3 regions of the Rhodoplanes sp. P11 genome follow, and region 2 is predicted to be linked to each of the others. Evidence: riboswitches for the same ligand, from Rfam matches in the RefSeq annotation. Region 2 holds a riboswitch; each other region holds the start of a gene.

Region 1 (10,252 bases), on a different contig from region 2:
CGCGGCGACGCTCTCCAGGAACAGCTTCTCGTGCAACTGGGTCAGGGTCTCGATGGCGCGCGGCAGCGGCAGCCAGGTGACGTCGCGGATGTCGGGTGTCGGCGGCTGGACGGCGCTCCCGATCGGCGTCATGCGCCAGAACCGGGCGATCTTGGGGGTGCCGAAGGACTGGTAGCTGATGACGCCGAGGAACTCGTGGACGGCGACGTCGTGTCCGGTCTCCTCCTTCACCTCGCGCACTGCCGCTTCGATCGGCTGCTCGCCGGCTTCGAGCTTGCCCTTCGGCAACACCCACACGTCGTCACGTCGGCGTTGAACGAGGGCGATCAGCGGCTGTGGGCCGCTGCGGGTGAGAATGCCGCCTGCGGCGGCGATCGGCGATCGGGTCATCGGTGTCGTCGTCGTGGGGATGCTCTTCCCGAGGCGAGCTTACGAGGTGCCGTTGTCACAATCCATCGTCACATCTGTCGCCTGATGCGGGCTCAGCCGCTGCGCGATGTCGTCCAGCCCTGGACGAAGCGGCGCAGCAGCCCGGGGGACGGCGCGCTCGCCGATCGGTCGCGCGGGGCGGCCGGCTCGACCACCATGGCGCGGAGCTCCGCCATCGCGTCGGTCGCGGTAATGCCGGGTCGGGCCCGCAGGCCGATGGTCGCAGCCGCCACCGCGCTCGGGCCGACGCCGCCGAGAAAAGCCTTTTCGTGCGGATTGGACAGCCGCGCCACCGCCTCGACCAGCGGCAGCCAGTCGACCGCGCGGATGTCGCGCGCCGGCGAGCGCACCGGCGCGTCGCCGGCCTGCATGCGCCAGAACTGCGACAGCTTGAGCGTGTCGTGGCCCTGGTGGGAGGTGACGCCGAGGAACTCGAACACCTCGACCTCGTGGCCGGTCTCCTCCATGGCCTCGCGCAAGGCGGCGGCGATCGGCGCCTCGTCGGGCTTGAGCTTGCCCTTGGGCAGCACCCAGCCGCGATCCTTGCGCCGCTGCACGACGGCGACCAGCGGCGCCGGCCCGTGCCGGACCACGATGCCGCCGGCGGCCAAGACGTGCATGCGTGCCATCGCGGCTCCCGGCAGACGTGAACGAGCAGATATGGGCGAATCGGCGCACAATAGCGCAACCGCATGTTGCGACGAAGACATGCCGACGGGTGCGCCGGTCTCTCACAGGCGCAGATCGCGTTTCAGCCGGTCGATCACGGCCTCCACCTCGGGCGGCAGCGTCTTCAGGCCGGCGGCACCGGCACTCGCCAGCACCGGACGCAGCCGCGAGTCGGCCAGGAAGGCCGGCTGGAGGTGAGGTGGAATCAGCCGCTCGAACACCAGCACGAGCACCACGGCGACGAGGCCGATGCGGCCGGCGCCGAGCAGCGCGCCGAGGAGCCGGTCCGGCAGCGAGACCAGCGGACCCGCGAAGGCCGCCACCAGCAGGCGGAGCACGCGCCCCAGCACCAGCCCGCCGACCACCACGAGCCCGGCGACCAGCGCGGCCGGCGGCACCGGCGGCGTGGCGGCCGGACCCGCCAGCATGGCGTTGATGGACGGGGCTGCCGCGACCGCCAGCGGCACGGCCGCCAGATAGCCCAGGACGGTCGCCAGGCTGCGCAGCAGGCCGCTGACGAATCCCATCAGGGCGGCGAGCAGCATCAGGGCGCCGATCACGGCGTCGAAGCTGTTGACGTCGATCGTGTTCACGTCTCGGTCTCGGTCGGTGGCGCGGGGCCGGTGGTCCGCGGCCGGCCGCATCCTAGCCGAGCGGTCGCCCCGCGGCGCCTGTGCGGTCGCGGCGATCTCCGAACAGGGTTTATGCGGGAGCGGCCGGCGAGCCCGGCGGATGGCGCAGCAGCAGCCATTGCACCAGCACCGCGCCAAGGGCCGGCAGCAGCACGGCGGCGTCGACGAACAAGGCGAGCGCCAAAGGCAGATGGCCCAGCGCGCCGGGCTGGACCAACATGAAGCCGGCCACCGTGAGGCCGAGGCCGAGCACCACCAGCACGGCGACGAGGGCGGCGGCGGTGCGGCCGATGCGGGTGGCGGTCCAGCCGCGCCATGCCACCACTCCGAACACCGCGGTGATCAGCGCCGCCAGCGGCACCAGGATCAGCAGCGCCGTATCGGCGTCGCCGTCGCCGAAGGCGGCGACGACGCCGCGCTGGGCGAGGGCGCCGAGCGCCACCGAGACCACGAAGCCGAGAGCGAGGCGAGCAGGGGCGCGCATGGTGTGCGGTCCGGGTCCGGCGGTGTCGGCGACGGCTGCGCCGCCGAGAGGGCTCGACCGTCAGGGCAGGGCGGCGGCCGGCTGGTTCTAGCGGGATGCGCCGCCGCGTCCGCAATGGTTAGCAGAGCCGAAACGCTATGCCACCGCCTTCGCGGGCCGTGCCGTCGCCGGAACGGCGAGCGTGCCGCTGTGATCGGCGGTGGCGCCGCCGTATCCTCGCAGCCGCCGATTCGCCGCGATGCCGTGATGGCACCCGGGCCATCGGAGCACGGCCGGGCACCCGCGCACGGGACCGCGCCGGACAAGGGGACGAACCATGCGACTGATCTCTGGACTGCGGATCGCGCTCGTCGCGCTGGTGGCCGTGCTGGGCACCGTTCCGGCGGCGCTGGCCGACAGCGGCTCGGTGTCGATCACCATCTTCAAGGGCGGCTGGTTCATCGGCGGCTCGGGCGGCTCCGGCACGCTGACTTTCCAGGGCCGGCGCTATCCGCTGTCGATCGGTGGCCTGTCGGCCGGCCTGGTGTTCGGCGCCTCGAAGGCGAACCTCTACGGCCGGGTCAGCAACATCCGCCGCCCTTCGGACGTCGCCGGCGTCTACGGTGCGGCGGGAGCAGGCGGGGCGCTCGGCCCGGGCGCCCAGGCCATCGTGCTGCGCAACGAGAAGGGCGCGGTGCTGGAGCTGCGCGGCCGCCAGGTCGGCCTGATCGCCAATCTCGACCTCAGCGGCATGGCGGTGGCGCTGCGCTGAAGCGGGCCGCGATGCTTGCATGACGTCGGCCGCGTCGCATCCGACCGGGTGCGCGGCGACAGCCAGGAGGGAGCGATGCGCGTGCCGACTGTGCTCGCTGTGGCCGCGCTGCTCGTCGCCGCCGAGACTCCGGGGGGCGCCCAGACGCCGCCCGCCACCGCCGAGATTGCCGGCTACACCGGCCTCCATGCGGCGGCCGCCGCCGGCGACGTCGCCGCCGTGGAGGCTGGGATCGCCGCTGGCGAGGCGGTCGACGTCCGTGATCAGAACGATCGCACGCCGCTGCATGTGGCGGTGTTCCGCGCGCACGCCGGAGCGGTGCGGGCGCTGGTGCAGGCTGGCGCCGACGTTCGCGCCCTCGACCGCCAGAGCTACGACATCGTCACCATCGCGGCGGTGGCGAACGACGTGCCGATGCTGCGCCTCGCACTCGCGCTGGGCGGTGACGCCCGGCTGGTGACCAGCCCGTATCGCGGCACGGCGCTGATCGCAGCCGCCCATCTCGGCCATACCGAGGTGGTGCGGCTGCTGATCGCCGCCGGCGCGCCGCTCGATCACGTCAACAATCTCGGCTGGACGGCGCTGATCGAGTCGATCGTGCTCGGCGACGGCGGCGCCGCGCACCGTGCTTGCCTCCGAGCGCTGCTCGATGCCGGGGCCGATCCGAACCTCGCCGACCGCGATGGCCGTACGCCGCTGGCGCTGGCGGAGGCGCGTGGCTACGCCGAGATGGCGGCTCTTCTGCGGGCCGCTGGCGGGCGGTGATCGCCGCCGGGCGTCGACCCGACGACGGCGGTCCTGGATGGGCGAGGCCGGCAGAGATCATCGGCGGAGCCGCTCGGCATCGCGAGCCGTCCCGCTCTCGCGTTGACATAGATTTGGTTCTGATCGTCGGCACGTCGGGCGTGCGAGCGTCGGACTTTTTCAATCTTCGATTGCGTCGACCATTTTCGTCGACTAAGAATACATATCGTTTCAAGCAGCATTGCAGGATTTCAGATGGCCTCCAAGACCTGTTTCGTCATTGCACCGATCGGCGACCCCGGCACCGACACGAGAACCGAATCGGACGCTCTGCTGTGGGTCATCAACAGCGCGCTGGATCGCTTCGGCTTCAAGGTCATCCGCGTCGACCAGATTGCCCGCTCGTCGATCATCACCAACGAGATCGTCCAGCTGATCCAGGAGGCCGACCTGTGCATCAGCATCCTGACGGACAACAACCCGAACGTCTTTTACGAGACCGGGCGCCGTCATGAAACCGCAAAACCATTCATCCAGTTGATCAAGAAAGATCAGACGCTTCCCTTCGACGTCGCTGGTATTCGGACCATCATTTACAACAACATCGATACCCTCGCCGGAGCGGCCGAAGCGATCGCCAATATTCGCGAGTTCGTGGAAGAGTTCGAAAAGTCCGGCTATGGGACGTCCGGAGCGGGTGTCTCGCTGGCCTCGCTGGCGTCGGCCATCGAGCGGATCGAGAGAAAGCTGAACGCGATGCCCTTGGCGCCGCACGCGACGGGGGGAGCGTTCGGAGGAGTGGGGTCCTCGGTCGGGCTCGAAAAGATGTTCCGGCCGAAAGAGGCTCTGATCGAGGCGCTGATGCAGGGGAACCTGAGCGAGGCTGCGGCCCTGTTGCCGTCGATCGTTCAGCGCTCCGGCAAGAGCGAAGACGTCTTGATGATGGCTGCGGTCCTCGCCAGCGCCGGCTTCGAGGTCGGCGTGAATGTCCTGTGGGATGCGCTCGGCAACCTCGACGGGCTGAAGTCCGAATTCATCGGTCAGCTCCTGGGGTCCATCGTTTCGTTCTATCTCGAGACCGACCGAGAGAAGGAGGTCATCGATAGGGTCCACGAGCTGGTGGAAGGGCTGATACGATCCCGCACGATCGGTGCCCAGGAGCTGGCTGCGATGTACAATCAGGAGCAGCGGCTTCTCTATGGTGCCGGCGATTACGAGAAGGCCCTGAGCGTCGCCGAGAAGGCCATCGAGCTCAGTCCCGGAAATTCATCATACCTCTACAATTGTAGCCTGATCTACGAGCGGCTGAAGCTGCCGAAACGAGCCGTGGAGTTCATCGACAGGGCGCTGTCCGTCGCCGACAAGGAAGATCCGGACCACCTGAGGCATGCGGTCGAAATGTATGTCGAGTGCGACCGCGCCGCAGACGCGCGAGCGGCATTCGAGAAGTTGGCACGGATCGCCTCTCACCAAGCCAGAATGCTTCTCCTCAACGACGAGGTCAGACGAGTCGTGTCCTGAGAGACTGTTTGGAAACGATCTCTGAGCGCTCTGTCGCCGCCGTGCGACCAGGCACGTCGGCGTGTCCGACGAGAGCATTTTCCGGCGAAGTGGACTCCGGTTCGCCGTCGAAAATGCGATCATGCAAAGACTTCTAGAGCGGCACACGATCCAGTTGGATCGGATTCCGCTCTAGAGCATTTTCCGGCGAAGTGGCCCCCGGTTGGCCGTCGAAAATATGATCAAATAAGGACTTCTGGAGCGGAGTCCGATTCCGTTGGGTCGCATTCCGCTCTTGCGCAACCTGACGTCCTGAACGCGGTGGCGAAGGGGATTGAGGACAGCGGGGCGGTCCCCAGCCACGCCGCGGGCCTTGCCCCGAGAAGCCCGCTCTCGCGGGCTTCTCGGGGCGGAAGGTTCCGTCGAAGGCGCGCCCGCCTCACAGGACCCGGTTGCTCGCCTTGACCTTGTCGGCGTCGACATAGACCTGCTCGCCCATCGCCCGGAATGTCTCCGACATCTTCGCCATGCCGTCGAGCGCCGCCCGCTCGTTGTCGCCGAGGCCGGCCGCGTAGTCGCGGACATCCTGGGTGATCTTCATGGAGCAGAACTTCGGCCCGCACATCGAGCAGAAATGCGCGACCTTGTGGGCCTCCTTGGGCAGCGTCTCGTCGTGGAAGGCGCGCGCCGTGTCGGGATCGAGGCCGAGGTTGAACTGGTCCTCCCAGCGGAACTCGAACCGCGCGCGCGACACCGCGTCGTCGCGGATCTGGGCGGCCGGATGGCCCTTGGCGAGATCGGCGGCGTGCGCCGCGATCTTGTAGGTGATCACGCCGGTCTTCACGTCGTCGCGGTCGGGCAGGCCGAGATGCTCCTTCGGCGTGACGTAGCAGAGCATGGCGCAGCCGAACCAGCCGATCATCGCGGCGCCGATGCCCGACGTGATGTGGTCGTAGCCCGGCGCGATGTCGGTGGTGAGCGGGCCGAGGGTGTAGAACGGCGCCTCGCCGCACTCCTTCAGCTGCTTATCCATGTTGATCTTGATCTTGTGCATCGGCACATGGCCGGGGCCCTCGATCATCACCTGGCAGCCCTTGGCCCAGGCGATCCGGGTCAGCTCGCCCAGCGTCTCCAGCTCGGCGAACTGGGCGCGGTCGTTGGCGTCCGCGATCGAGCCGGGGCGCAGGCCGTCGCCGAGTGAGAACGACACGTCGTAGCGCCGCATGATCTCGCAGATCTCGTCGAACCGCTCGTACAGGAACGACTCGCGGTGATGGGCGAGGCACCACTTCGCCATGATGGAGCCACCGCGTGAGACGATGCCGGTGACGCGGTCGGCGGTGAGCGGCACATAGGCGAGGCGCACGCCGGCGTGGATGGTGAAGTAGTCGACACCCTGCTCGCACTGCTCGATCAGGGTGTCCTTGTAGACCTCCCAGTCGAGCTTCACCGGATCGCCGTCGACCTTCTCGAGCGCCTGATAGATCGGCACCGTTCCGATCGGCACCGGCGCATTGCGGATGATCCACTCGCGGGTGTTGTGGATGTTGCGGCCGGTGGAGAGATCCATCACGGTGTCGGCGCCCCAGCGGATCGCCCACACCATCTTGTCGACCTCCTCCTCGACCGACGAGGTCACCGCCGAGTTGCCGATATTGGCGTTGATCTTGGTGAGGAAGTTGCGGCCGATGATCATCGGCTCGAGCTCGGCATGATTGATGTTGGCCGGGATGATGGCGCGGCCGCGGGCGATCTCGTCGCGCACGAACTCGGGTGTGATGAAGGGCGGGATGGCGGCCCCGAAGCTCTCGCCGTCGGCGAGCGCCGCCTCGGCGCGGTCCAGCATCCGCTTGCGGCCGAGATTCTCGCGCTCGGCGACGTAGATCATCTCCTTGGTGATCACGCCGGCCTTGGCCCATTCGTACTGGGTCACCGGGTGTCCGGGCAGAGCGCGCACCGGCACGTGGACGGTCGGGAAGGCGCGCGCGAGATGCTGGCCCGACACGTTGCCGTTGTCGACCGGCTTCACCTCGCGTCCGACATAGGTCTCGACACCACCGCGCTCGGCCACCCAGGCGGCACGGGTGCGCGACAGACCCTTCTCGACGTCGATCGCGGCGGCCGGGTCGGTGTAGGGGCCGGAGGAATCGTAGACAGGCACCGGCGGCTCGCCCGCCGCCTCGCTCAGCACGATCTCGCGCACCGGCACCGCCAGGTCGGGCGCCGCCTCGGGCGCCGTGTAGACCTTGCGCGAGCCGGCGATCGGGCCGGTGGTGACGGTCGGGATCGAGAGGGCGGTGGCGGGGGTGTGCTTGTTCATGCGGATCTCCCGTGATGGGCATCCGGTACCAGCATGCGTCGGTTGGGATGAGTCCCTGTCCCTTCGCCGGCATGACCCGGATCAGGTTCAAAGGGTTTCCGCGGTGCCGTCGCCCGGATGGGCGAAGGCCGGCGGTGTCTCAGCTCCTTCCGGAGCACCCCTCGGAACGAGCCGCCACTCTAGAGGATGACGGAGACGTGTCAACGCGAGGCGCCGCATGTCGCGCGGCGACGGGCGCGCCGGCGCCGGTGTTCGCCGTCGGGACGCGCGGCGGTGTGCTCGGAGTGGTGGGCGAGCACCGCGCGTGTCGTTCGGCGAAACAATGCGGTCGGCGCGATCCGCGCTCTCAGGCCGCGACTCCGCCGGGCGACGGCGCCGCGATGGACACGTCGGGCGGCGGCCCGAGTGCCCGGTCGAGCGACAGTGCGCTGGCGAAGCCGGGCCGGCCGAACAGCCAGCCCTGTGCCTCGCTACAGCCGGCGGCGCGCAGCAGCGCCACCTGGTCCCAGGTCTCGACGCCCTCCGCCGTGGTGGTCATGTCGAGCGCCTTGGCGAGGTTCATGACCGTGCAGACGATGGCGGCGCAGTCGGAGCGGCTCGACAGCTCGCTCACGAAGGAGCGGTCGATCTTGATCTTGCTGAACGGGAAGAGCTGGAGATAGCTCAGCGACGAGTAGCCGGTGCCGAAGTCGTCGAGCACGATGTGCACCCCGAGGGCGGCGAGCTCGTGCAGCACCGCGAGGGTGCCCTGATCCTTTTGCAGCAGCACCGATTCGGTGATCTCCAGCTCGAGCCGGTTCGGAGTCAGCCCCGAGGCCGCGATGGCGCCGCGCACCACCTCCACCAGGTTGCCGCTGCGGAACTGGACGGCCGACAGGTTGACGGCGAGGCGGATGTGCGAGGGCCACGCGGCGGCGACCCGACAGGCAGCGTCGAGAATCCATTCGCCGAGCGGGATGATGAGACCGATCTCCTCGGCCACCGGGATGAACTTGTCGGGCGGCACCAGGCCGCGCTCGGGGTGGCGCCAGCGCACCAGGGCCTCGACCGCGCAGGGCCGGAAGGTGGCGAGCTCGACGATCGGCTGAAAGTGCAGCTCGAACTCCTGCCGCACCATCGCCTCGCGCAGTTGGAACTCGAACTCGCGCTGCTGGCGCACGTCGGCGTCCATCTCGGGCTCGAAGAAGCGGAAGCAGCCGCGGCCGTCCGCCTTGGCACGGTAGAGCGCGAGGTCGGCACTCTTCAGGATTTGGCTCGGCTCCACGCCGTCTTGCGGCGCCACCGCGATGCCGATGCTGATGCCGATGACGATACGCTTGCCCTCGATCTCGTAGGGGGCGCGCAGCTCGCGCAGCAGGGTGGCGGCCAGCGTGGCGGCGCCAGTGCGTGGATCGCCCGCCGTCACGTGAATGACCGCGAACTCGTCGCCGCCGATGCGGCCGAGCGTGTCGGCCCGGCCGCCATGCCGCCGCAGGCGGTCGGCCACCGCCTCCAGCAGCGCGTCGCCGGCGGTGTGGCCGAGCGAGTCGTTCACCGACTTGAACAGGTCGATGTCGAAGATCAGCACCGCGAAGCCGACGCCGGTCGCCTCCATGCGGGTGATCGACTCCGCCATCCGCTCGCGCACCAGCGTCCTGTTGGCGAGGTCGGTGAGCGCATCGTGCCGCGCCATGTGGGCGATGCGGGCCGCGGCGCGGGTCCGCTCGGTGATGTCCTCGTGCACCGACACCCAGCCGCCGTCGCCGGTCGGGTCGTTGAGCACGGCGATGACGCGCCCGTCCGCCATCTCGCTGGTGAACTGGCCGGATCGGCGGCCCGAATTGGCCCGCATCACCTCGACGAGGGTCTGCTCGACATCACCCGAGAAGGTGCCGATGGCGCGCCTCTGTTGCAGCAGCTCGCGCAGCGTCGCGCCGGGCCGGGTGACGTCGCGGGACAGCCGATACATGGCGCGATAGCGATCGTTGCAGACCAGCAGGCGCCCGTCCCGGTCGAACATGCACAGGCCGTGCGACATGCTGTTGAGCGCCGCATCGAGGCGCCAATTGACCTGCTCGAGCTCGCGCGACTTCTCGTGCAGGCGGGTCTCGCGCTCGGCCAGCGACGCCTCCGAGGAGAGCACGCGGCTGAACTGGCAGGAGAGGGCGTAGAGCAGGATGGTGGCGCAGATGACTCCCAGCAGAGTCCCGCCGCCGATCACCATGGCATTGGCGCGCCACGATTCGAGCGCCGTCTCGAGGAGGATGGCGGTGCTCACCGCCATCGAGGTGCCGGGCACCGGGTGAACGGCCACGATGCGCGCCCGGTCGTCGGAAACGGTGCGGGTCAGGAAGCTGCCGCCGCCGGTCGCAATGATGTCGTACCAGCCGGTGTCGCGGGGAATCCACGGCCCTTCCAGGCCGGTGAGCTTCGGCTGGTTGCTCAGGATCGCGCCGTCCGTGCGCGAGACGATGAAGGAGCGGCCGTTGAAGGACGCGAAGGCGCTTTCGATGTGCTGGAGCAGCCGCAGGTCGACCCCGACCGACACGAAGCCGACCGGCTCGCCGGAGGCGTTGTGGATGCGCCGGCTCATGTAGAACAGGGTGATCCCGTGCGACGTGAACGGCCGGCTGACGATCAGCCCGCTGGCGTCCTGCACCCGGCCGGGTGCCGCGACGTCGTAGGCCGGACCGGGATCGACCGGGCCGGTCTTGTCGTGCACGGACGCCAGCGTGCCATCCACG
Region 2 (10,252 bases):
TGCCCGCCTCGATGCGGTGCACGCCGGCCTCGGCCAGCGCCTCGGCGATCCGGATCTTCTCGTCCTTGGAGAAGATGACGCCGGTCTGCTGCTCACCGTCGCGAAGCGTGACGTCGTGGATCTTGATCGACTTGGGAAACTTGAGGTCCTTCACAACCTCGTCCGCGTAGTTCCACGGGCTCACGAACCAGTCCTTGGCTTTCCACGGTTCAGTCGCCATCTGGCTGCTCCTTTCGGGCTGAAGGATCGAACGACAATAGTCGGAACTCGGGCCGTCGCCGGACGACGAAGCGAGCCGTGCCGCTCCTGACAGGGTCGGCATTGTACAGGCTCCGAGCCCGAAGACAGGCCCGTGGGCCTTGCTGAAACCTCCGATCTGTCATGCGGTTGACGCCGAACATGGAGCCCCCGCTGGAAACGCATTTCATACCGTCGCGTCGCCGCCGAACGGGCGTTCCCCGGCGGACGGGGCCGGGACGCACATCGCCCGGGGGGCCGGGGCGGACGGCCGACATCGGAGCAGGCAGCACGAGGGGCAGCGGTCGGACCGGCCGCAACGGCCGGTCGCGCCGCATGGTATGTCAAGTCGACCGGCGACGGGAAGGCGCCGCACGCTCGCAACGGCGCGGCCGTCTGCCGCGTCGCAGCATGACGCGGTGGGTCAGGCGCCGCGGGCTTCCAGCACGGCGCGGATCGACACCCGGGACCACGGGGCCACGCGATCGCGGAATCCCGTGTAGGAGTCGTGGACCTTGCGGGCGAGCGTGTTCTGACTTGCGATACCGGCCAGCACGTCGACGGCCTGCACCCGCGCCGCCTCGACGATCTCGGCCGGGAAGCTCTCCAGCTTCACCTTGTGGCGCTCGATCAGCGCGGCGAGCGCCTCGGCGTTCAGCCGCTCCATCTCGGAGAGCGCATAGCCCGCCTCGGTGGCGCAGGCGTGCGCCACGATTGCCTTGAGGTCGGCGTCGAGGCCCTTCCAGGCGGACAGCGAGACCAGGCACTCGCCGGTGCCGTTCGGCTTGTTGAAGCCGGGACCGTAGTAGTGTGGCGCCACCCGGTAGAGGCCGAGCGCGATATCGGTGCCGGGGCCGACGAACTCGGCGCCGTCGAGCACGCCCGATTGCAGGCTGACCAGAATGTCGGCCGGTGCGGTCGTCTGCGGCGTCGCCCCGAGCCGGCGATAGACCTCGCCGCCGAGCCCGAGCGCCCGCACCTTCAGGCCGCGCAGCGCCGACAGGCCGCCGAGCGGCGCCCGGAACCAGCCGCCCATGCACACGCCGGTGTTGCCGCCCATGAACGGCTTGACACCGAACGGCGCATACACCTCGTCCCACAGGGCCTGGCCCCCGCCCGCCTCGACCCAGGCGACGTGCTCGGCCGGCGTCAGCCCGAACGGCACCGTGGTGTAGAACGCCGCCGCCGGCTGCTTGCCCTGCCAGTAGAACGCCGCCGTGTGGCCCATCTCGGCGACGCCGCCGCCGACCGCATCGAGCACCTCGAAGGCGGGCACCAGCTCACCGGCCGCATGCACGGTGATCTGGAGACGGCCGCCCGACAGCGCCGCGATCCGCTCGGCGATGCGCTCGGCCGACATGCCGGGGCCCGGCAGCCGCTTGGGCCACGAGGTCACCATGCGCCAACGCCGTGTCTCGCCGCGCGCCACGTGGGGCGCCGCCAGGGCCGCGAGGCCCACCGCCCCGCCCGCCAGATGCCGTCGGGTGAAGCTCGTCATGTCACGCTCCTGTCTGTTCGGCACGCCGTGCGGCGTCCGCGGTCGACGGCGCCTCACCACCATCGCGAAAAATGATGCAGCGGCCCGTGGCCATGCCCGATGGCGAGCCGATCGGCCGCCGCGATGGCGTCGGCCACATAGGTCTTGGCGGCGCCGACCGCGTCGGCGAGGCCGAGCCCCCGGGCGAGCCCGGCCGCGATCGCCGAGGACAGCGTGCAGCCGGAGCCATGGGTGTTGCGAGTGGCGACGCGCGGCGCCGCGAAGCGGCGCACGCCGTCGGCCGTCACCAGCAGGTCGGTGCTCTCCGGTCCCTCGCCGTGGCCCCCCTTCATCAGCACGGCGCGGGCGCCCCGGGCGATCAGCGCCTCGCCCTGCGCCCGCATGGCGGCCTCGTCGGTGGCCACCGCACAGTCGAGCAACGCCGCCGCCTCGGGCAGGTTCGGGGTGACGAGATCGGCGCGCGGCAGAAGATCGCGCACCAGTGTCGCCACCGCCTCGGGCGCCAGCAGCCGCGCCCCCGAGGTGGCGATCATCACCGGATCGAGCACCACGTTGCGGGCGGTGTGGCGGGCGAGCCCGTCCGCCACCGCCTCGATGGTGGCCGGCACCGACAGCATGCCGATCTTGACGGCGCCGACCGCGAGATCGGAGAACACCGCGTCGATCTGGGCGGTGACGAAGGCGGGCGGCACGTCGTGAATGCCGGTGACGCCGCGGGTGTTCTGCGCGGTCAGCGCGGCGATCACCGACGCGCCGAACACGCCGAGCGCCGAGAAGGTCTTGAGATCGGCCTGGATGCCGGCACCGCCGCTCGAATCGGAACCCGCGATGGTGACCGCGATGGCGGTGCGGCTCGCCTCCGTCATGCCGGCACCCGGCCGGCGAGCGCCTGATCCACCACGCCACGCAGCCGCCGCGCCGCCTGCTCGGGATCGGCGGCGAGCGACAGCGCGGCGATCACCGCGACGCCGTCGCCGCCGGCCCGGATCACCGCGGCCGCATTGGTCTCGTCGATGCCGGCGATCCCCTCGACCGGCAGGCTCGGCGCCCGCCGCCGCAGCACGGCGCGGATCGCCGCGAAGCCCTCCGGCCCCATGGGCGGCGCCGGATTGTGCTTCGACAGGGTGGTGTAGACGCCGCCGACCCCCGCATAGTCGATCAGCCCGACGGGAACGCTCTCGGCCTGCTCGACGGTCTTGATCGAGTGACCCACTATGGCGCCCGGTCCGAGCAGCGCGCGCGCATCCTCGATCGCCATGTCGTCCGGCCCGACATGGACGCCGGCGGCGCCGGCCGCCAGTGCCACGTCGACCCGGTCGTTGATCACCAGCGGCACGCCGAGCGGCGTCAGCACGGCGAGGAGCGCCCGCGCGGTCTCCACCATCGGGCGGGTGTCGCCGCGCTTGTCGCGGAGCTGCACCAGGGTGGCGCCGCCGGCCACCACGGCGCGGGCGAGATCGACGAGGCTGCGGCCGCCGGCCCGCTCCGGGTCCAGGATGGCGTTGAGACGCAGATCGACCGGCATCATTCCACCTTCGCCCGCTCGTGCAGGTCCTTGCTGTCGAGATCCGAGAGCGCGTCGAGGATCGCCACCGCCAGGCTGCCGGGGCCGCTCGACACCACCGCGGCCCGCTCGGCCGCGACGCCCAGCACGACGTGGCCGGCGACGGCCGCCAGCCACGCATCGTCCTCCACCGCCAGGCAGGCGGCGACCAGCGCGGCGCCCGCACAACCCATGGCGGTGATCCGTGCCATCCAGCGGTGGCCGTTGGCGACGCCGGCGAGCCGCCGGCCATCGGTCATGCGGTCGGTGGCGCCGGTGAGCGCCACCACGCTGCCGGCCTCGGCCGCGAAGGCGGCGAGCGCGGCGGTCTCCGGCGGGCCGGCGGGCGCCGCGGCCAGCGACGCGAACTCCGTCTCGTTGAGCCGCACCACCGCCGGGCGGCGGACGAGCAGCCCGGCCGCCACGTCGCGACGCAGCGGCGAGCGGTCGACAAAGACGGGGTCGAGCACCCAGGGCCGAGCGTTCGCCATGGCGGCATCGACCGCGAGATCGATGGCGGCCCGCCGCTCGCCGTCGAGGGTGCCGAGATTGACCAGCAGCGCGTCGGCCGAGCCGACGAAGGCCGCGACCTCCTCGGCCGAATGGGTCATCGAGGGAACCGCACCGGCGGCGAGCAGAACATTGGCAGTGAACGCCTGGGCGACCGTGTTGGTGATGCAGTGGACCCGCGGCCGCCGCTCGCGCAGCCGGGCGAGCACATCGGCGACGCCGTCGAGGACGGCTGCGCCGTCGAGGACGGCTGCGCCGTCGAGGACGGTGCTCCGATCGAGCGAAACGGCATGGTCGACGGGATCGCCGGGTCGCGATCGCATCTCGAGCTCCCTCCGCCGGCATGATCCGGATCAGGTTCGACGGGTTGGCCTGGCGTCGGTTCCGGTGCGGCGGACCTCCGGGTCTGCCTCCGGCCGGCGTTCGCGCCTCTCAGCCCGGCGGCGAGTCCGCCGGACACCCCGCTGAGATTGCGGGACGGACCTTAGAGCATTTTCTCTCCAAGGGAAATCAGCGCGGAATCGGCTCACCACGGCGGCGACCCGGCCGCCCCTGCGCGGGTGCCGTCCGGATCGGCTCCGACGCTTGTCAAAGCGGTGCGGTTTTGCTCGATTGCGGCGACCGTCGCCGGGCGGGCCGGACCACCCAGCCGCGCCGGCACCGGAGAGGCGCCAGGGGAAGGCCATGATTCCGTTCTTCGTGCAGATCAAGTGCAACCTGGGCAAGTCCTACCAGGTCGCCAACGAGCTCGCCGACGCCGAGATCGCGTCCGAGATCTACTCGACCGCCGGCGACTTCGATCTGCTGGTGAAGTTCTACGTCGAGCAGGGCACCGATATCGGCCACTTCGTCAACGAGAAGGTGCAGACCATCCCGGGCATCGTCGACACCCGCACCATCATCACCTTCAAGGCGTTCTGATCCGCCGGCTTGTGCGCGCCGCCGTCAGGCTCCCGCGTCGGGCGGCGGCAGCTTCGGGCGCTCCCGCGCGCGGCGGGCGGCGATCCGCCGCTCGCGCCAGATCACGAACAGGCCGGACAGCACCACCACCACGGCCCCCACATAGGCGTAGACGGTCGGGATCTCGCCGAACGCCGCATAGCCGATCACGAAGGCGAACAGGAGCGCCAGGTAGTCGAACGGCGCCATGATGGAGGCCGGCGCGTAGCGGTAGCTCTCGGTCAGCAAGAGGTGCGAGAGGCCGCCCAGCACGCCGATCGCCACCAGCGCGACGACCTGCGGCAGCGTCGGGGTCTGCCACACGAACGGCAGGATCGCGGACGAGACCACCGTGCAGATCAGCGAGAAGTAGAAGACGATCGACGAGGTCGTCTCGCTGTCGGTGAGGCGGCGGGTCTGGATCACCGCGAGCGCGTTGGTGAAGGCGGCACCGAGCGCGCACATCGCCCCAATGGTGCTCTCGGCCGAGCCGGCCGTGACCAGCCGGCCGAGGTTGAGATACGGCCACAGCATCACCAGCACGCCGGCGAAGCCGACCGTCACGGCCGACCAGCGATAGGCGCGCACCCGCTCGCTCAGCACCAGGGCGGCGAGCGCCACGGTGATCATCGGGCCGGCGAAGCTGATGGCGGTCGCGTCGACCAGCGGCAGCCGCGCCAGCGCCGCAAAGTTGAGGAACATGCCGGCCACGCTGATCGAGCCGCGAGCGAGATGCCCGAGCGGCCGGCGCGTGCGCACCGCCGAGGCGAGCTCGCGCCGCGCCGCGTAGATCAGCACCACCGGGATCAGCGCGAACACGCTGCGGAAGAACACCACCTCGCCGAGCGGCACCCCGGATTCGCCGACATACCGCACCAGCGCCGACATGAACGCGAACAGCAGGACCGACAGGACCTTGATGAGAATGGCGGCGTTCAGGCTCATGGCGGCGGGCAAGGACGAGCGGACGGACGGAGCGGACGACGAGTGACCTGGGGCCACCCTTTGTCGCACGCCCCGGCGAGCCGCGAAACCCGCCGGCGCCGCCGACCACGTGAGACTCGTCGTCGAGACGACGGACTGCCGTCAGCGGCGCTCCGGCCGCGGCGGTCCGTCGACCGGCGGCAGCGACTTGAGGTACTCGGCCATGGCGGCACGGTCCGCCGGAGACAGCTCGCGGGTGTTGCGCACCACCGCCGTCATGGTGCCGCCGACCGAGTCGCCGTCCGGCAGGTCGCCCGTCTCCAGCAGGTACTCGACATCCTTGGCGGACCAGCTCGCCAGGCCCTTGCCGGTGATGTTCGGAACCCACCCCTCGCCTTCCGGATTTGGCCCGCCGGCGAAGCGCTGCGCCGCCACGATGCCGCCGAAGCGATCGCGCGGCGAATGGCATTCGGCACAGTGGCCGGGGCCGTTGACCAGATAGGCGCCGCGGTTCCACGCCGCCGAGCGCGACGGATCGGGCGTGAACGGCTTCCCGTCGAGATTGGCGAGCTTCCACAGCCCGAGGCCGCGACGGAACGAGTACGGAAAGGCCAGCTCGTGGTCGGGCGCCCGGCCGGAGACCGCCGGCAGCGTCTTGATGTAGGCGAACAGGTCGCGCAGGTCGCCGACCGTCATCCGCTGGTAGGACGTGTACGGGAACGCCGGGTAGTAGTGGCGTCCGTCCGGCGACGTGCCGTCCAGCATGGCGGTGACGAACTCCGCCTCGCTCCACCGGCCGATGCCGTCGGCCGGATCCGGCGAGATGTTGGGCACGTGGAAGGTGCCGAACGGCGAGCGCAGCGCCAGGCCGCCGCCGAGGCGGTCACGCTCCTCCTTGGAGGAGGCGTGGCAGGAGGCGCAGCCACCGGCGAAGAACAGCGTGCGGCCATTGTCGAGATTCGGTGTGTGGGGACCGAGCGACGCCGCCGGCACGCGGGCCGGCTCGGTGACCACGAGGAACACCGCGACGCCGGTGCCCAGCACCAGCACCGCGGCGATCAGAACACGGAGGAGCACCGGCACGGCCGGATCAGCTCTTCTTCAGCCGGTAGGTCTCGTGGCAGCCGCCGCAGCTCTTCTGCACCTCCGAGAAGGTGGCCTTGAAGCTGGCCTCGTCCTTCACCTTGCCCTTGGCCTCGGCGGCGTCCTGGCCGAACTTGGCGAGCTTCGCCTGGAAGTCGCTCATGTTCTGCCAGATGCGCGGATCGGCCGCGGTGTCGCCGCCGGTCTGGGTGGTCTCCGGGAACAGCCCCTTCGTCTTGGTGGCGCTGTCCGCATAGGTCTGGAAGATCGTCTGCGCCTTGGCCAGATCGAACGGCATCTCACCGCGGGCCATCTGGGCGCCGATGCGGGCCTGGTCGCCATTGGCCTTCATGGCGGCCTTGCGCTCCGCGATCGGGTCCTGGGCGGCCGCGACCGTCACGCCCGCGAGGAGCACGGCGGCGGCGAGCATCGTACGACTCTGCATGGAGACTCCTTGTCGACTGTTGGGGAGAGGGACGATCCGAACCTCCGCGGGCGGCACGACGCGATGCGTGACGCGGGAGAATCCGGCAAGCTTGCCAGTCCTAGCGATCTTCCACGACATCGGCACCACGGCGTCGACGTGGGTCAGGTCACGATTGCGCGATGGTGCGGTGATGAGGACGGCGGATTTGCGGCACCGGATCACAGCGTGTGCATCCGCTCGCCTTCGCGCAGCGCCGCCCACACCCGCTCGGGCGTCGCCGGCATGTCGATGTGGCGGATGCGGTAGGCGCGCCACAGCGCATCGACGATGGCGTTGACGAGCGCCGGTGACGCCCCGATGGTGCCGGCCTCGCCGGCCCCCTTCACGCCCAGCGGATTGGTGGCGCAGGGCACGTTGCGGGTCTCGAACAGGAACGCCGGCAAGTCGCCGGCGCGCGGCAGCGCGTAGTCCTGGAGCGTGGCGGTGAGAAGCTGGCCGCTGTCGAGATCGAACACCGCGCCCTCCATCAGCGCCTGGCCGATGCCCTGGGCGGCGCCGCCGACGATCTGGCCCTCCAGCAGCAGCGGGTTCAGCGTCATGCCCATGTCGTCGACGATGACGAAGCGGATGATCGCCACCCGCCCGGTGTCCGGATCGATCTCCACCTCGACCACATGGGTGCCGTTCGGATAGGTGGCGACCTTGGGCCGGAACGTGTCGGCGACGGTGAGCCGCGCCGGATCGCGCGACGCCGCCGCGGTGGCGACGTCAGCCAGATCGATGGTCCGATCGGTGCCGGCGATCCGGACGGTGCCGCCGGACAATTCGAGATCGGCGGGCGCCGCCTCGAGCGCGTCGGCCGCCACCTCGCGGATCACCTCGGCGAGCCGGCGCGAGGCGCCGGCCACCGCGACGCCGCCGCACGGGATCGAGCTCGAGCCGCCGGTGCCGCTGCCGGTGGCGATCAGGTCGGTATCGCCCTGCACGACCCGCACGCGGTCGGCCGGCAGGTCGAGATGATCGGCGACGATCTGCGCATAGGCGGTGTGATGGCCCTGCCCGGTCGACTGCGAGCCGATCAGCAGCGTGACGGCGCCGTCGTCGTCGAGCCGCAGCGTCGCGGTCTCCGGCCCGTTGCCGCCGCACGCCTCGATGTAGGTCGAAAGCCCGATGCCGCGCAGCCGGCCGTCGCGCTTCGCGGCCGCGGCCCGCGCCGGAAAGCCGTCCCAGTCGGCGAGCGTCTGGGCGCGGGCGAGATGCGCCGCGAAGTCGCCGGAGTCGTAGGTGCGGCCGGTCGCGGTGCGATACGGCATGGCGGCGGGCGGGATGAAGTTCTTCCGCCGCAGCGCGTCGGGCGCCACGCCGAGATCGCGCGCCGCGGCGTCGACCAGCCGCTCGATGACATAGGATGCTTCCGGCCGCCCGGCGCCCCGATAGGCGTCGACCGGCACCGTGTGGGTGAAGGCGCCGCGCACCCGCGCCCGGATCGTCGGAATCGCATAGACGCCGGGCAGCATGCCGGCGCCGGCGATCGGGATATAGGGCGCGTAGGCCGAGAGATACGCTCCCATGTCGGCGATGGTGTCGACATCGAGGGCGAGGAAGCGGAGATCGGCGTCGAGGGCGAGCCGCGCCGTGGTGACGTTGGCACGGCCGTGGCTGTCACCGAGGAAATGATCGCTGCGATCGGCGACCCAGCTCACCGTGCGGCCGAGCCGCTCGGCCGCCACGGCGGCGAGCGCGTATTCGCGATAGGTGAACAGCTTGGTGCCGAAGCCGCCGCCGACATCGGGCGTCACCACCCGCAGCCGCTCGGGCGGAATGCGCAGCACATGCTCGGCCAGGACGTCGCGCACCGTGTGGGAGCCCTGGCTGCCGAGCGTGAGGGTGATGCGGCCGTCGGCCGGGTCGAATGCCGCCGTGACGGCGCGGGTGTCGAGATAGTTGGCGACGAGGCGCTGGTTGACGAGCCGCAGCGTGACCACATGGGCGGCGGCCGCGAAGGCCGCCTCGGTGGCGGCGGCGTCGCCGGTCGTCGTGTCGAACACGGCATTGCCGGAGGGCAAGTCCGCATGGACGACCGGCGGCGCTCCCTCGGCGAGCGCCGCGACGGCGTCGACCACATGGGGCAGCGCCGTGTAGTCGACCACGATCGCCTCGGCGGCATCGCGCGCCTGGTCGAGCGTGTCGGCCACCACGAAGGCGACGGCGTCGCCGACATGCCGGACCGTGTCGGTGGCGAGGATCGGATAGGCGGGCGCCGCGATCTCGACGCCGCGCGGCCGCGCCAGGCACGGCAGCGGCCCGAGGTCGGCGATGTCGGCGGCGGTGAGGATCAGCCGTACGCCGGGCATCGCGCGGACGGCATCGAGATCGTGCAGGCGGAAGCGGGCGTGCGGATGCGGCGCGCGCAGCACCACGGCCCGCAGCGCATCGGCCGGCACGAGGTCGGAGACATAGCGGCCGGCGCCGCGCAGAAAGGCGTCGTCCTCGGTGCGGACGACCGCCTGGGAGGTGCCGAACTTCATGGCGCTGTTCCGCGCGGCAGGCACGATGAGCGGCCGCCTCCGACACCGATCATGTCAGCAATCTCCGTCCACGCTTCGTCGCTGTCCGAAGCTATGATGGCGAACCGCCGCCGTCCATGGGGCACGAACCGCCGTCGACGGACGCGGCGCGCCAGAACGGCGCGCGCCGCACAGGGATTCGACAGGTTCTCGGCGATATGCGACGCCACGGCCGGCGGCTCGCACCGAGCCGCCGGCCGCGCATGCGTCATTCGGCGGGCTGGCCGTGCGACTCCGGCGGGGGCGCATCCCGGCGGGCGCGCCGCCGGCCCGGCAGGCTGGAGAGCCAGCTTCCGACCACGAAGAAGGCCGGGGTGAACACCAGGCCGAACACGGTGACGCCGATCATGCCGGCGAACACCGCGGTGCCCAGCGCCTGCCGCAGCTCGGCGCCCGCCCCGGTCGCCCACACCAGCGGCACCACGCCGAGGATGAAGGCCAGCGACGTCATCAGGATCGGACGCAGACGCAGCCGTGCCGCCTCCACCGCCGCCGACAGCCGGTCGCGGCCCTGATCCTCGAGC
Region 3 (10,252 bases), on a different contig from region 2:
CGGGGTCGTGGTGGGGCGGCTCGTCGGGCGACTCGGGGCATGCGTCCGGGGGCTCGACCACCGCGGCGGGCCATGCCGGGTCGACGAGCCACGCGGCGGGGACGAGCGTCGCGGCGCGCGGTGGCTTCGGCTCCATCGGCCACGCCTTCTCGTCCGGAGGCTGAGGATGCGGCGCATCGCCTGCCCGGAGCGTGACGACTGGCGCGAGGAGGCGGGGCGAGCCGGCTTCGCGTTCCACACCATCGGCGGCGAGCCCTATTGGGACGAGACCGCCTATTACGGCTTCACGCTCGACCAGATCGAGCGCGACATCGAGGCGCCGACCCAGGAGCTCGACCGGATGTGCCGCGAGCTCGTCGCCCGCGCCGTCGACGACGAGCGCCTGCTGCGCCTGCTGAAGATCCCGGAGCCGTTCTGGACATACATCGCGGCGAGCTGGAAGCGCGGCGACACCTCGCTCTACGGCCGCCTCGACCTCGCCTATGACGGCAACGGCCCGGCCAAGCTCCTCGAATACAATGCCGACACGCCGACCGCGCTGTACGAGACCGGGGTGTTCCAGTGGCTGTGGCTCGAGGACGCCATCGCCCGCCAGATCGTTCCGGCCGGCAGCGATCAGTTCAACTCCGTCCACGAGAAGCTGATCGCCGCCTGGCAGGCCGTCGCGCAGGGCCGGCCCGTGCATCTCGCCGGCGCGCTCGACAGTCCGGAGGATCTCGGCACCCTGAGCTATCTGGAGGACACCGCCCGCCAGGCCGGCCTCGCCACCACGCTGATCGCCATGGACCGCATCGGCCGCGCCCGCAACGGCGACTTCGTCGACGAGGCGGACCGGCCGATCGTGCTCGCCTTCAAGCTCTACCCGTGGGAGTGGATGTTCCGCGAGGCGTTCGGGCGGTCGCTCGCCGGCGCCTCGACCCGCTGGATCGAGCCGCCCTGGAAGGCGATCCTCTCCAGCAAGGGCATCCTGCCGCTGCTGTGGCAGATGTTTCCGCACCACCCGAACCTGCTGCCGGCGTATTTCGAGGACGAACCCGAGGCGGCACGGCTCGGCAGCTCCTATGCGAGAAAGCCGCTGTACTCGCGCGAGGGTGCGAACGTCGCCCTGGTGGTCGACGGCGCGGTGCTCGACTCCGACGCTGGTCCCTACGGCGCGGAAGGCTTCGTGCGCCAGGCGGTGGCGGCGCTGCCGCGCTTCGAGGGCGGCTATCCGGTGCTCGGCTCCTGGGTGGTCGACGGCACCGCCTGCGGGCTGTCGGTGCGCGAGGATGCCTCGCCGATCACCAAGAACACCTCGCGCTTCGTGCCGCACATCATCCTGCCATAAGGGGCGCGCGCGCGGCCTTGCGGCCGCGGGCTCGTGCTGTACTAATCGGGTCATGACCCCGCATCATCGCGCCGGCCTCGTCCGCGGTTCGGCGTCTCCATGAGCGATCGATCCTCGTCCGAGTCGACCTCGCCCGAGCCGAGCCGGCCGGAGACGACGGCATCGCATGACGGCGTGCCGCCCGGCACCACGCGCGTGCTCCTCGTCGCGGCGCTGTCGCTGTTCGCCACCAGCCTTTTCATGCGCTGCGTCGATCCGCTGATCCCGCAGATCGCGACGGGCTTCGGCCTGGACACGGCCACGGTGGTGCTGCTGTCGACCGCCTATGCGCTACCCTATGCGCTGGCTCAGCCGATGCTCGGCAGTATCGGCGACACGCTGGGCAAGACGCGGGTGCTGAAGGTGTCGCTGGTGGCAAGCGCGGCGGCCGGATTTCTCGGCGCGGTCGCACCCGACTTCGCGGTGCTGATGGTGTCGCGCGTGCTGGTCGGCGTGCTGTCGGCCGGCATCTTCCCGATCGCGCTCGCCATCGCGGGGGATCTCGTGCCGGTGCAGCGCCGGCAGATCGCCTTCGGGCGGCTGCTGGCCGCCGCCATGCTGGGCAACGTCATGGGCTCGCCGCTCGCCGGCGTGATCGCCGACACGGTCGGCTGGCGCGGCGTGTTCGCGCTCGTCGCGACGCTCGCGCTCGTCGCCTTCGTGGCAGTGCAGATCGGCTTTCGCGGCCTCGCGCTCGACACCCGCAGCCGCTTCGACGTGCCGACCGTCATGGCCGGTTATCGCGCCGTGCTGCGCAACCCGCTCGCCAAGTTTTGCTACGCGGCGGTGTTCATCGAAGGCGTGTTCGTCTACGGGCTGTTCCCGTTCGTCGCGACCTTCCTGGCGGCGCGGGGCGAGGGGCGGGCGGTGATCGCCGGCGTCGTCATCGCCGGCTTCGCCATCGGCGGCTTCATCTACTCGGCGACGGTGCCGCTGCTCGTCGGCCGGCTCGGCGAGCGGCGCCTGATGCTCGGCGGCGGCCTGTTCATGGCCCTCGGCGTCTCCTCCACGGCGCTCGGCCTCGCCTGGCCGTTCGAGATCGTGGTGTTCATGGTGCTCGGCCTCGGCTTCTACTCGCTGCATGGCGTCATCCAGGTCTATGTCAGCGAGCTGGCGCCGGCCTCGCGTGGCCTCGCGGTGGCGCTGCACGGCTCCTGCTTCTTCCTGGGGCAGGCGCTCGGACCGATCGTGTATCGCGTCGGGTTCGAGCAGGCGGGTGTCGGCCCGTCGACCCTCGTCGGTGCCATGGTGCTGCTCACCACGGCGGCGGTCTGCGCGGCGCGGCTGCGGCGTGTGCCGAAGGTCGGTGACACCGCCGCCTGACGCAGCGCTGCCCTGACCTTGCGGTCGCCGTCCCATTGCGTCATCATCCGGTCACGGCCTGGGGTGCCGCGCGCCGTGCGCGGCTGAGATCACACCCGTGGAACCTGTCTGGGTCATGCCAGCGAAGGGAGCCGCCGATGGCAGCCTCGTCACGTCCTGATTCCGAATCCAAGCCCTCCATCATTGCGTCCGTCGACAGCCCCGATGTCGTGGTGATCGGCGCCGGCGTCTGCGGCCTCGGCATCGCCTGGCGGCTGCGCCGCCGCGGCCTGTCGGTCACCGTGCTGGACCGCGGGCCGGTCGGCGCCGGTGCCAGCCGGGTCGCCGGCGGCATGCTGGCAGCCTGCGCCGAGGCCGAGCCCGGCGAGGAGGCGCTGGTGCGCCTCGGCCGTCATGCCCAGTCGCTGTGGCCGGCCTTCGCGGCGGAGCTGGAGGCGACGACAGGCCAGTCGCTCGGCCTGCGACGCGAGGGCACCCTGGTGCTGGCGCTCACCGCCGACGATCGCGCCCGCCTGACCCATCATCACGCCTTTCAGCAGAGCCTCAGCCTGCCGCTCGACTGGCTGCCCGCCAGCGAGCTGCGCCGCCGCGAGCCGCATCTCGCGCCCGGCATCGGCGGGGCGGTGTTCAGCCCGGAAGACCATCAGGTCGATTCCGGCGCGCTGGTCGATGCGCTCGCGGCTGCGGCCGAGGCGGCCGGCGCGGTCCTGCGGCCGCATACCCCGGTCGCTGCCATCATGGTCGAGAACGGCCGCGCGGTCGGTGTGCGCCTCGACGATGGCACGACGATCCCAGCCGGCACCGTGGTGCTGGCGGCCGGCGCGTGGTCCCGTGGCATCGCCGGCGTGCCGACCGAGGCGCGTCCGCCGGTGCGTCCCATCAAGGGGCAGGTGATCACCCTCGGCATGAACCCGCGGGCGCCGCTGCTGAACCATGTCGTGTGGGCGCCCGGGTGCTACCTGGTTCCGCGCCACGACGGCCGCCTGCTGGTCGGCGCCACCGTCGAGGAGAAGGGTTTCGACACGGCCATCACGGCCGGCGGCGTGCTGTCGCTGATCGAGGCGGCGTGGCGGGTGCTGCCCGGCATCGAGGAGCTGCCGATCCTCGCCACCGTGGTCGGCCATCGCCCGGGCAGCCGCGACGACGCGCCGATCCTCGGCGCGTCGGCCGTCGATGGGCTCGTCTACGCCACCGGCCATCACCGCAACGGCATCCTGCTCGCCCCGGTGACCGCCGAGGCGATCGCCGCCCTGGTGGCCGGGGAGGGGACCGATCCCGCCATCGCCGGGTTCGGCATCGCGCGGTTCGCCGCGCCGGCGGCCGCCGCCTGAAACCACGACATCGGAGTGCCGTGATGACCCAACCGCCGTCGCCGGGCGCCGGCCCGGTGCCGGGCTCCCGCCCGGCCCACATCACCGTCAACGGTGTGCGCGAGCCTCACGCCGCCGCGACGCTCGCGGCGCTGCTCGTCGCCCGCGACATCGACCCCGCAGCCCGCGGCATCGCGGTCGCCCTCGATGGCCGGGTGGTGCCACGCGCCGCCTGGGCCGAGACCCCGGTTGCGCCCGGCGCGACCGTCGAGATCGTCCAGGCACGCCCCGGAGGCTGAGATGACCGACCCGAAAACCCTGTCCGACCCGCTGGTGATCGCCGGGCGGAGCTTCCGCTCGCGGCTCTTTCTCGGCACCGCCGGCTATCCGAACCGCCAAGTCATGCTCGATGCTCTCACGGCGAGCGGCACCGAGATGGTGACGGCGGCGATTCGCCGCATCAGCCTGGCCGGCGAGGAGGAAAGCCTGGTCGAGCTGATCGGCGAGCGTGCCCACTTCCTGCCCAACACGGCGGGCTGCCAGACTGCCCGCGACGCCGTGCTGACCGCCGAGCTGGCGCGCGAGGCGCTCGGAACGAGCTGGATCAAGCTCGAGGTGATCGGCGACCGCGAGCTGCTCTATCCGGATGTCGAGGAGCTGGTGCGGGCCACCGGAGAGCTGGTCGCGGCCGGCTTCACGGTGCTGCCCTATTGCAACGACGACCCGATCGTCTGCCGCAAGCTCGCCGATCTCGGCGCCGCCGCCGTGATGCCGCTCGGCGCGCCGATCGGCTCCGGCCTCGGCATCTGCAATCCGCACATGATCGAGACCATCTGCAACCGCTCGCCGGTGCCGGTGGTGCTGGACGCCGGTATCGGCACGGCGTCCGAGGCGGCGCTGGCCATGGAACTAGGCTGCGCTGCCGTGCTGCTCAACACCGCCGTGTCCAAGGCCAACGATCCGGTGCGTATGGCGGCCGCCATGCGGGCGGGTGTCGAGGCCGGCCGGCTCGCCCGCCTGGCCGGCCGCATCCCGCGCCGCCGCCACGCCGAGCCGTCGAGCCCGCAGCTCGGCCTGGTCGGAACGTGACGGTGCGGCCATGACGGAACGCGGCGGCGCCGTCCGGCTCCCGTCTCCGCCGCTGCTGCTGATCACCGACCGGCGGCAGGCGGTGAGGCCGCTCGACGCGGTCGTGGACGCCGCGCTCGCCGCCGGCGCGCGATGGATCAGCATCCGTGAGAAGGATCTGAGTAAGTCCGAGCAACTGTCTGCTGCGAAAAGGCTTCTTCCGGTCGCCCGGAGGCGTGGCGCGGTCCTGCTGCTGCACGGCGATGCGGAGATCGCGGCGGTAGCCGGTCTCGACGGCGTGCACCTGGGGGCGGGCGGCGACCCGGTCGCGGCGCGCCGACGGCTGGGCGAGGGCGCCCTGATCGGCCAGTCGATCCACGCGCCGATCGAGGCGATGCGGCTCGATCCCGCCGTGGTCGACTACGCCATCGCCGGTCCTGCCTTTCCGACGGTCAGCAAGCCCGGCTACGGCCCGGCGCTGGGGCCGGCCGGGATCGCCGCCATGGTCGAGAGCGCCGCGGTCCCGGTGCTGGCCATCGGCGGCGTCACGGCGGCGCGGGTGCCCGCGCTGATGGCCGTCGGCGCTGCGGGCGTGGCCGTCATGGGCGAGGTGATGCGGGCGGCCGACCCGGCCGCCGTGGTCGGCGGCCTTCTGGCGGCGCTTGCCGTCGCGCGACGGTGACTTGGGCGGGGCCGTCAGGGCGGGCTTCAGCCGCGGCCTCGGTAGGTCGGCACGCCCTGGTCCGGCACCCAGACGCCGGCCGGCAGCTTGCCCATCTGGAAGAACACGTCGATCGGCATGCCGCCGCGGGGATAGAAGTAGCCGCCGATCCGCAGCCAGCGCGGCTTCAGCACCGCCGCCAGCCGCTTGCCGATCGCCACCGTGCAGTCCTCGTGAAAGCTGCCCTCGTTGCGGAAGCTGTTGAGGTAGAGCTTCAGCGACTTCGACTCGACCAGGAACGCCTTGGGGACATAGTCGATCACCAGGGTGGCGAAGTCCGGCTGGCCGGTCACCGGGCACAGCGAGGTGAACTCCGGAAAGGTGAAGCGCGCCACATAGGGCGTGTCGGGATGCGGATTCGGCACGCGGTCGAGCGACGCCTCGGCGGGCGAGGCCGGGATCGCGGCCGGGCGGCCGAGCTGGAGCGGGCGGGAGTTGGGACGGGGGCTCGGCTGACGCGCCATGACACTCTCCTGTCGCCGAGGCGCGCCAGCATGGACGGTGCGCGCCGGGGGCGCTTGGCCGGTACCACGCGGCCTGTTAAGACACCACACCCCTTCATTCTGCATTGCGGGAGCCAGCGATGACCGCCATCGTGGACATTATCGGCCGTGAAATTCTCGACAGCCGCGGCAATCCGACCGTGGAGGTCGATGTGGTGCTGGACGACGGCTCCCGCGGCCGCGCCGCCGTTCCGTCGGGTGCCTCGACCGGCGCCCACGAGGCCGTCGAGCTGCGCGACGGCGACAAGGGCCGCTACGGCGGCAAGGGCGTGACCAAGGCGGTCGATGCCGTCAACGGCGAGATCTACGACGCGATCTCCGGGTTCGACGCCGAGGAGCAGACCCTCATCGACGACACGATGATCAAGCTCGACGGCACGCCGAACAAGAGCCGGCTCGGCGCCAACGCGATCCTCGGCGTATCGCTCGCGGTCGCCAAGGCGGCCGCCAGCGCCAAGGGCCTGCCGCTCTACCGCTATGTCGGCGGCACCGCGGCGCGCCTGCTGCCGGTGCCGATGATGAACATCGTCAACGGCGGCGTGCATGCCGACAACCCGATCGACTTCCAGGAATTCATGATCATGCCGGTCGGCGCCGACAGCTTCGCCGAGGGGCTGCGCACCGGCGCCGAGATCTTCCACGTCCTCAAGGCGGGCCTGAAGGCCGCCGGCCACAACACCAATGTGGGCGACGAGGGCGGCTTCGCGCCGAACCTGCCGTCCGCCGATGCGGCGCTGGAGTTCGTCGTCGCGGCGATCGAGAAGGCCGGCTACAAGCCCGGCCAGGACGTCGTCCTGGCGCTCGACTGCGCCTCCACCGAGTTCTTCAAGGACGGCGCCTATCACTATGAGGGCGAAGGCAAGAAGCGCTCTCGCGACGAGCAGGTGAAGTATCTCGCCGATCTCGTCTCGCGCTATCCCATCGTCTCCATCGAGGACGGCATGGCGGAGGACGATTGGGAGGGCTGGAAGGCGCTCACCCAGGCGATCGGCGGCAAGTGCCAGCTCGTCGGCGACGATCTCTTCGTCACCAACGTCACCCGGCTCGCCGACGGCATCAAGAAGGGGATCGGCAACTCGATCCTGGTGAAGGTCAACCAGATCGGCTCGCTGACCGAGACGCTGGCGGCCGTCGAGATGGCCCACAAGGCCGGCTACACGGCGGTGATGTCGCATCGCTCGGGCGAGACCGAGGACTCCACCATCGCGGATCTCGCGGTCGCCACCAATTGCGGGCAGATCAAGACCGGCTCGCTCGCCCGCTCGGACCGGGTGGCCAAGTACAACCAGCTCCTGCGCATCGAGGAGGAGCTGGGCGACCAAGCCCGCTACGGCGGTCGCGCCGCCCTCAAGGCGCTCGCCTGAGGCTGCTGCCCGCATCGGCTCCGCCCCGCGGGGCCGATGCGATGCAACGCCCAGCGATGCAACGCCCAGCGATGCAACGCCCAGCGATGCAACCAAGTCACGGTTCTGGTGCGGAACGCATCGGAACTGATCGATTCCTAAGCATTAAACCGCATTTTAACGGAACGGGCGCCCTATGGCCTGATCATGGTCTCGCGTCCCCGTCTCCGCTCCATCGTCACGGCGCTGTGCCTCTATGTGCTGGCGTCATTGATGATCGGCTATTTCGGGATCAACGCCTACACGGGCAGCCGCGGCATCAATGCCCGCAAGGATCTCGATGCCCAGATCGCCGAGCTGACCGCCGAGCTTGAGGTGGCGCGGGCCGAGCGCGAGGTCTGGCAGCGGCGGGTGGCGCTGCTCAAGTCCGACAAGCTCGACCCCGACATTCTCGACGAGCGCGCCCGCTCTCTCCTGAACTATGTGGACCGCCGCGACCTCGTCCTCATCCTGAAGTCTCGGTGAGCTTGCGCCGGCGTCTTCCGGTGGCGCCCATTGTGCGGTGCAAGCTCTAGCCATATCTGAGAAATCTCGATCTGCGGCACGCCCCGAGCGCGCTTCCGCCCCCGCTCGAATTGGGCTATGGGGTTGGTTCGCTCCGTGCCGCCACACCCCGAGGTCACGATGGCTTCCCAGAAAAAAGTCGCTGAAGCGTCCCCGACGGCTCCCCGGCCGTCGATCCTGCCGCTCGATGCCGGCCCGGTGCCGGATCTCGGCCGGGACGCCGACCTCAAGGCGTTCCGCGACATGCTGCTGATCCGCCGCTTCGAGGAGAAGGCGGGCCAGCTCTACGGCATGGGACTGATCGGCGGCTTCTGCCATCTCTACATTGGCCAGGAGGCCGTGGTGGTGGGCATGCAGCTCGCCATGCAGGAGGGCGACCAGGTCATCACCGGCTATCGCGACCACGGTCACATGCTGGCCTGCGGCATGGACCCCAAGGGGGTGATGGCCGAGCTGACCGGGCGACGCGGCGGCTACTCCAAGGGCAAGGGCGGCTCGATGCACATGTTCAGCCGCGAGAAGGGCTTCTTCGGCGGCCACGGCATCGTCGGCGCCCAGGTGTCGCTCGGCACCGGCCTCGCCTTCGCCAACCGCTACCGCGAGAACGGCGGCGTCTGCCTGGCCTATTTCGGGGATGGCGCCGCCAACCAGGGCCAGGTCTACGAGAGCTTCAACATGGCGGCGCTGTGGAAGCTGCCGGTCGTCTACATCATCGAGAACAACCGCTACGCCATGGGCACCTCGGTGAGCCGGGCGACGTCGCAGCCGGACCTCTCCAAGCGCGGCGCCTCCTTCAACATCCCGGGCGAGCTGGTCGACGGCATGGACGTGCGCGCCGTGAAGGCGGCCGGCGACCGCGTTCTCGATTATTGCCGCAGCGGGCAGGGGCCCTACATCCTGGAGATGAAGACCTATCGCTATCGCGGCCACTCCATGTCCGATCCGGCCAAGTACCGGACCCGCGAGGAGGTCGAGAAGGTGAGGGTTGAGAGCGACCCAATCGAGCAGTCGCGCGCCCGCATCCTGGCCAACGGCTGGGCCGACGAGGACGCCTTCAAGCGGATGGACGCCGAGGTGCGCAAGATCGTCAACGAGGCCGCCGAGTTCGCGACCTACGATCCGGAGCCGGACCCGTCCGAGCTCTACACCGACATTCTGCGCTGATCGGCGCGCCCCTTAGGACGAGGTTCGACCCCCCATGGCCACCCAAATCCTGATGCCGGCTCTCTCGCCCACCATGGAGAAGGGCAATCTCTCCAGATGGGTCAAGAACGAGGGCGACAAGGTCAAGGCCGGCGACGTCATCGCCGAGATCGAGACCGACAAGGCCACCATGGAAGTGGAGGCGATCGACGAGGGCACGCTCGGCAAGATCCTGGTGCCGGCCGGTACCGCCGACGTCGCCGTCAACACGCCGATCGCCGTCATCGTGGCGGACGGCGAGGATGCCGCCGCGGCGGCATCGAGCCAGGGCGCGAGCCCGGCGCAGCAGAACAAGGCGTCTCAGTCGGCCCCGCCGGCCGCGCCCGGCGACGCGGCGAGTACGGTCGCCACCCCGAAGGCGGCGCCCTCCGCGGTGGCGAATCCGCCGCAGCCCGCCGCGACGCCGGTGCCCGAGCTGGCCGAGGCGAGCGCCGCGGATGTCGAGATGGTCACCATGACGGTACGCGAGGCGCTGCGCGACGCCATGGCGGAGGAGATGCGCCGCGACGGCGACGTCTTCGTCATGGGCGAGGAGGTGGCCGAGTATCAGGGCGCCTACAAGGTCACCCAGGGGCTGCTCCAGGAGTTCGGCGCTCGGCGCGTGGTCGACACGCCGATCACCGAGCACGGCTTCGCCGGCCTCGGCGTCGGCGCGGCGCTCGCCGGCCTCAAGCCGATCGTCGAGTTCATGACCTTCAACTTCGCCATGCAGGCGATCGACCAGATCATCAACTCGGCCGCCAAGACGCTCTACATGTCGGGTGGCCAGATGGGCTGCCCGATCGTGTTCCGTGGCCCCAACGGCCCGGCCGCCCGCGTCGCCGCCCAGCACAGCCAGGACTATTCGGCCT

Evidence for each region. A riboswitch is a leader RNA that binds a small molecule or an ion and turns the genes downstream of it on or off. The one in region 2 is predicted to bind thiamine pyrophosphate.
Region 1: it holds a riboswitch for thiamine pyrophosphate, as region 2 does, so the genes downstream of both, thiC (phosphomethylpyrimidine synthase ThiC) here and thiM (hydroxyethylthiazole kinase) in region 2, are expected to answer to the same signal.
Region 3: it holds a riboswitch for thiamine pyrophosphate, as region 2 does, so the genes downstream of both, thiO (glycine oxidase ThiO) here and thiM (hydroxyethylthiazole kinase) in region 2, are expected to answer to the same signal.

What each region holds. Positions count from the first base shown of each region.
Region 1 covers NZ_CAXWGY010000001.1:1,132,181-1,142,432, forward strand. Annotated here, with positions in the region: gene ACFQUV_RS05025 (NUDIX hydrolase) at 1-390, opposite strand, end outside; gene ACFQUV_RS05030 (NUDIX hydrolase) at 483-1,058, opposite strand; gene ACFQUV_RS05035 (CvpA family protein) at 1,161-1,691, opposite strand; gene ACFQUV_RS05040 (hypothetical protein) at 1,801-2,214, opposite strand; gene ACFQUV_RS05045 (hypothetical protein) at 2,531-2,965, shown strand; gene ACFQUV_RS05050 (ankyrin repeat domain-containing protein) at 3,041-3,730, shown strand; gene ACFQUV_RS05055 (tetratricopeptide repeat protein) at 3,965-5,230, shown strand; gene thiC (phosphomethylpyrimidine synthase ThiC) at 5,649-7,529, opposite strand; TPP riboswitch at 7,570-7,701, opposite strand; gene ACFQUV_RS05065 (EAL domain-containing protein) at 7,876-10,252, opposite strand, start outside.
Region 2 covers NZ_CAXWGY010000020.1:27,957-38,208, forward strand. Annotated here, with positions in the region: gene ACFQUV_RS21795 (LeuA family protein) at 1-220, opposite strand, end outside; gene ACFQUV_RS21800 (TRAP transporter substrate-binding protein) at 662-1,735, opposite strand; gene thiD (bifunctional hydroxymethylpyrimidine kinase/phosphomethylpyrimidine kinase) at 1,789-2,601, opposite strand; gene thiE (thiamine phosphate synthase) at 2,598-3,263, opposite strand; gene thiM (hydroxyethylthiazole kinase) at 3,260-4,111, opposite strand; TPP riboswitch at 4,100-4,262, opposite strand; gene ACFQUV_RS21820 (Lrp/AsnC ligand binding domain-containing protein) at 4,473-4,709, shown strand; gene ACFQUV_RS21825 (DMT family transporter) at 4,734-5,672, opposite strand; gene ACFQUV_RS21830 (cytochrome c) at 5,814-6,728, opposite strand; gene ACFQUV_RS21835 (cytochrome c) at 6,742-7,179, opposite strand; gene ACFQUV_RS21840 (xanthine dehydrogenase family protein molybdopterin-binding subunit) at 7,380-9,689, opposite strand; gene ACFQUV_RS21845 (efflux RND transporter permease subunit) at 9,937-10,252, opposite strand, start outside.
Region 3 covers NZ_CAXWGY010000019.1:355,030-365,281, reverse strand. Annotated here, with positions in the region: gene ACFQUV_RS20835 (hypothetical protein) at 1-164, shown strand, start outside; gene ACFQUV_RS20830 (glutathionylspermidine synthase family protein) at 167-1,327, shown strand; gene ACFQUV_RS20825 (MFS transporter) at 1,427-2,689, shown strand; TPP riboswitch at 2,738-2,836, shown strand; gene thiO (glycine oxidase ThiO) at 2,827-4,020, shown strand; gene thiS (sulfur carrier protein ThiS) at 4,044-4,298, shown strand; gene ACFQUV_RS20810 (thiazole synthase) at 4,300-5,088, shown strand; gene ACFQUV_RS20805 (thiamine phosphate synthase) at 5,099-5,749, shown strand; gene queF (preQ(1) synthase) at 5,776-6,252, opposite strand; gene eno (phosphopyruvate hydratase) at 6,372-7,655, shown strand; gene ACFQUV_RS20790 (septum formation initiator family protein) at 7,842-8,159, shown strand; gene pdhA (pyruvate dehydrogenase (acetyl-transferring) E1 component subunit alpha) at 8,319-9,362, shown strand; gene ACFQUV_RS20780 (pyruvate dehydrogenase complex E1 component subunit beta) at 9,397-10,252, shown strand, end outside.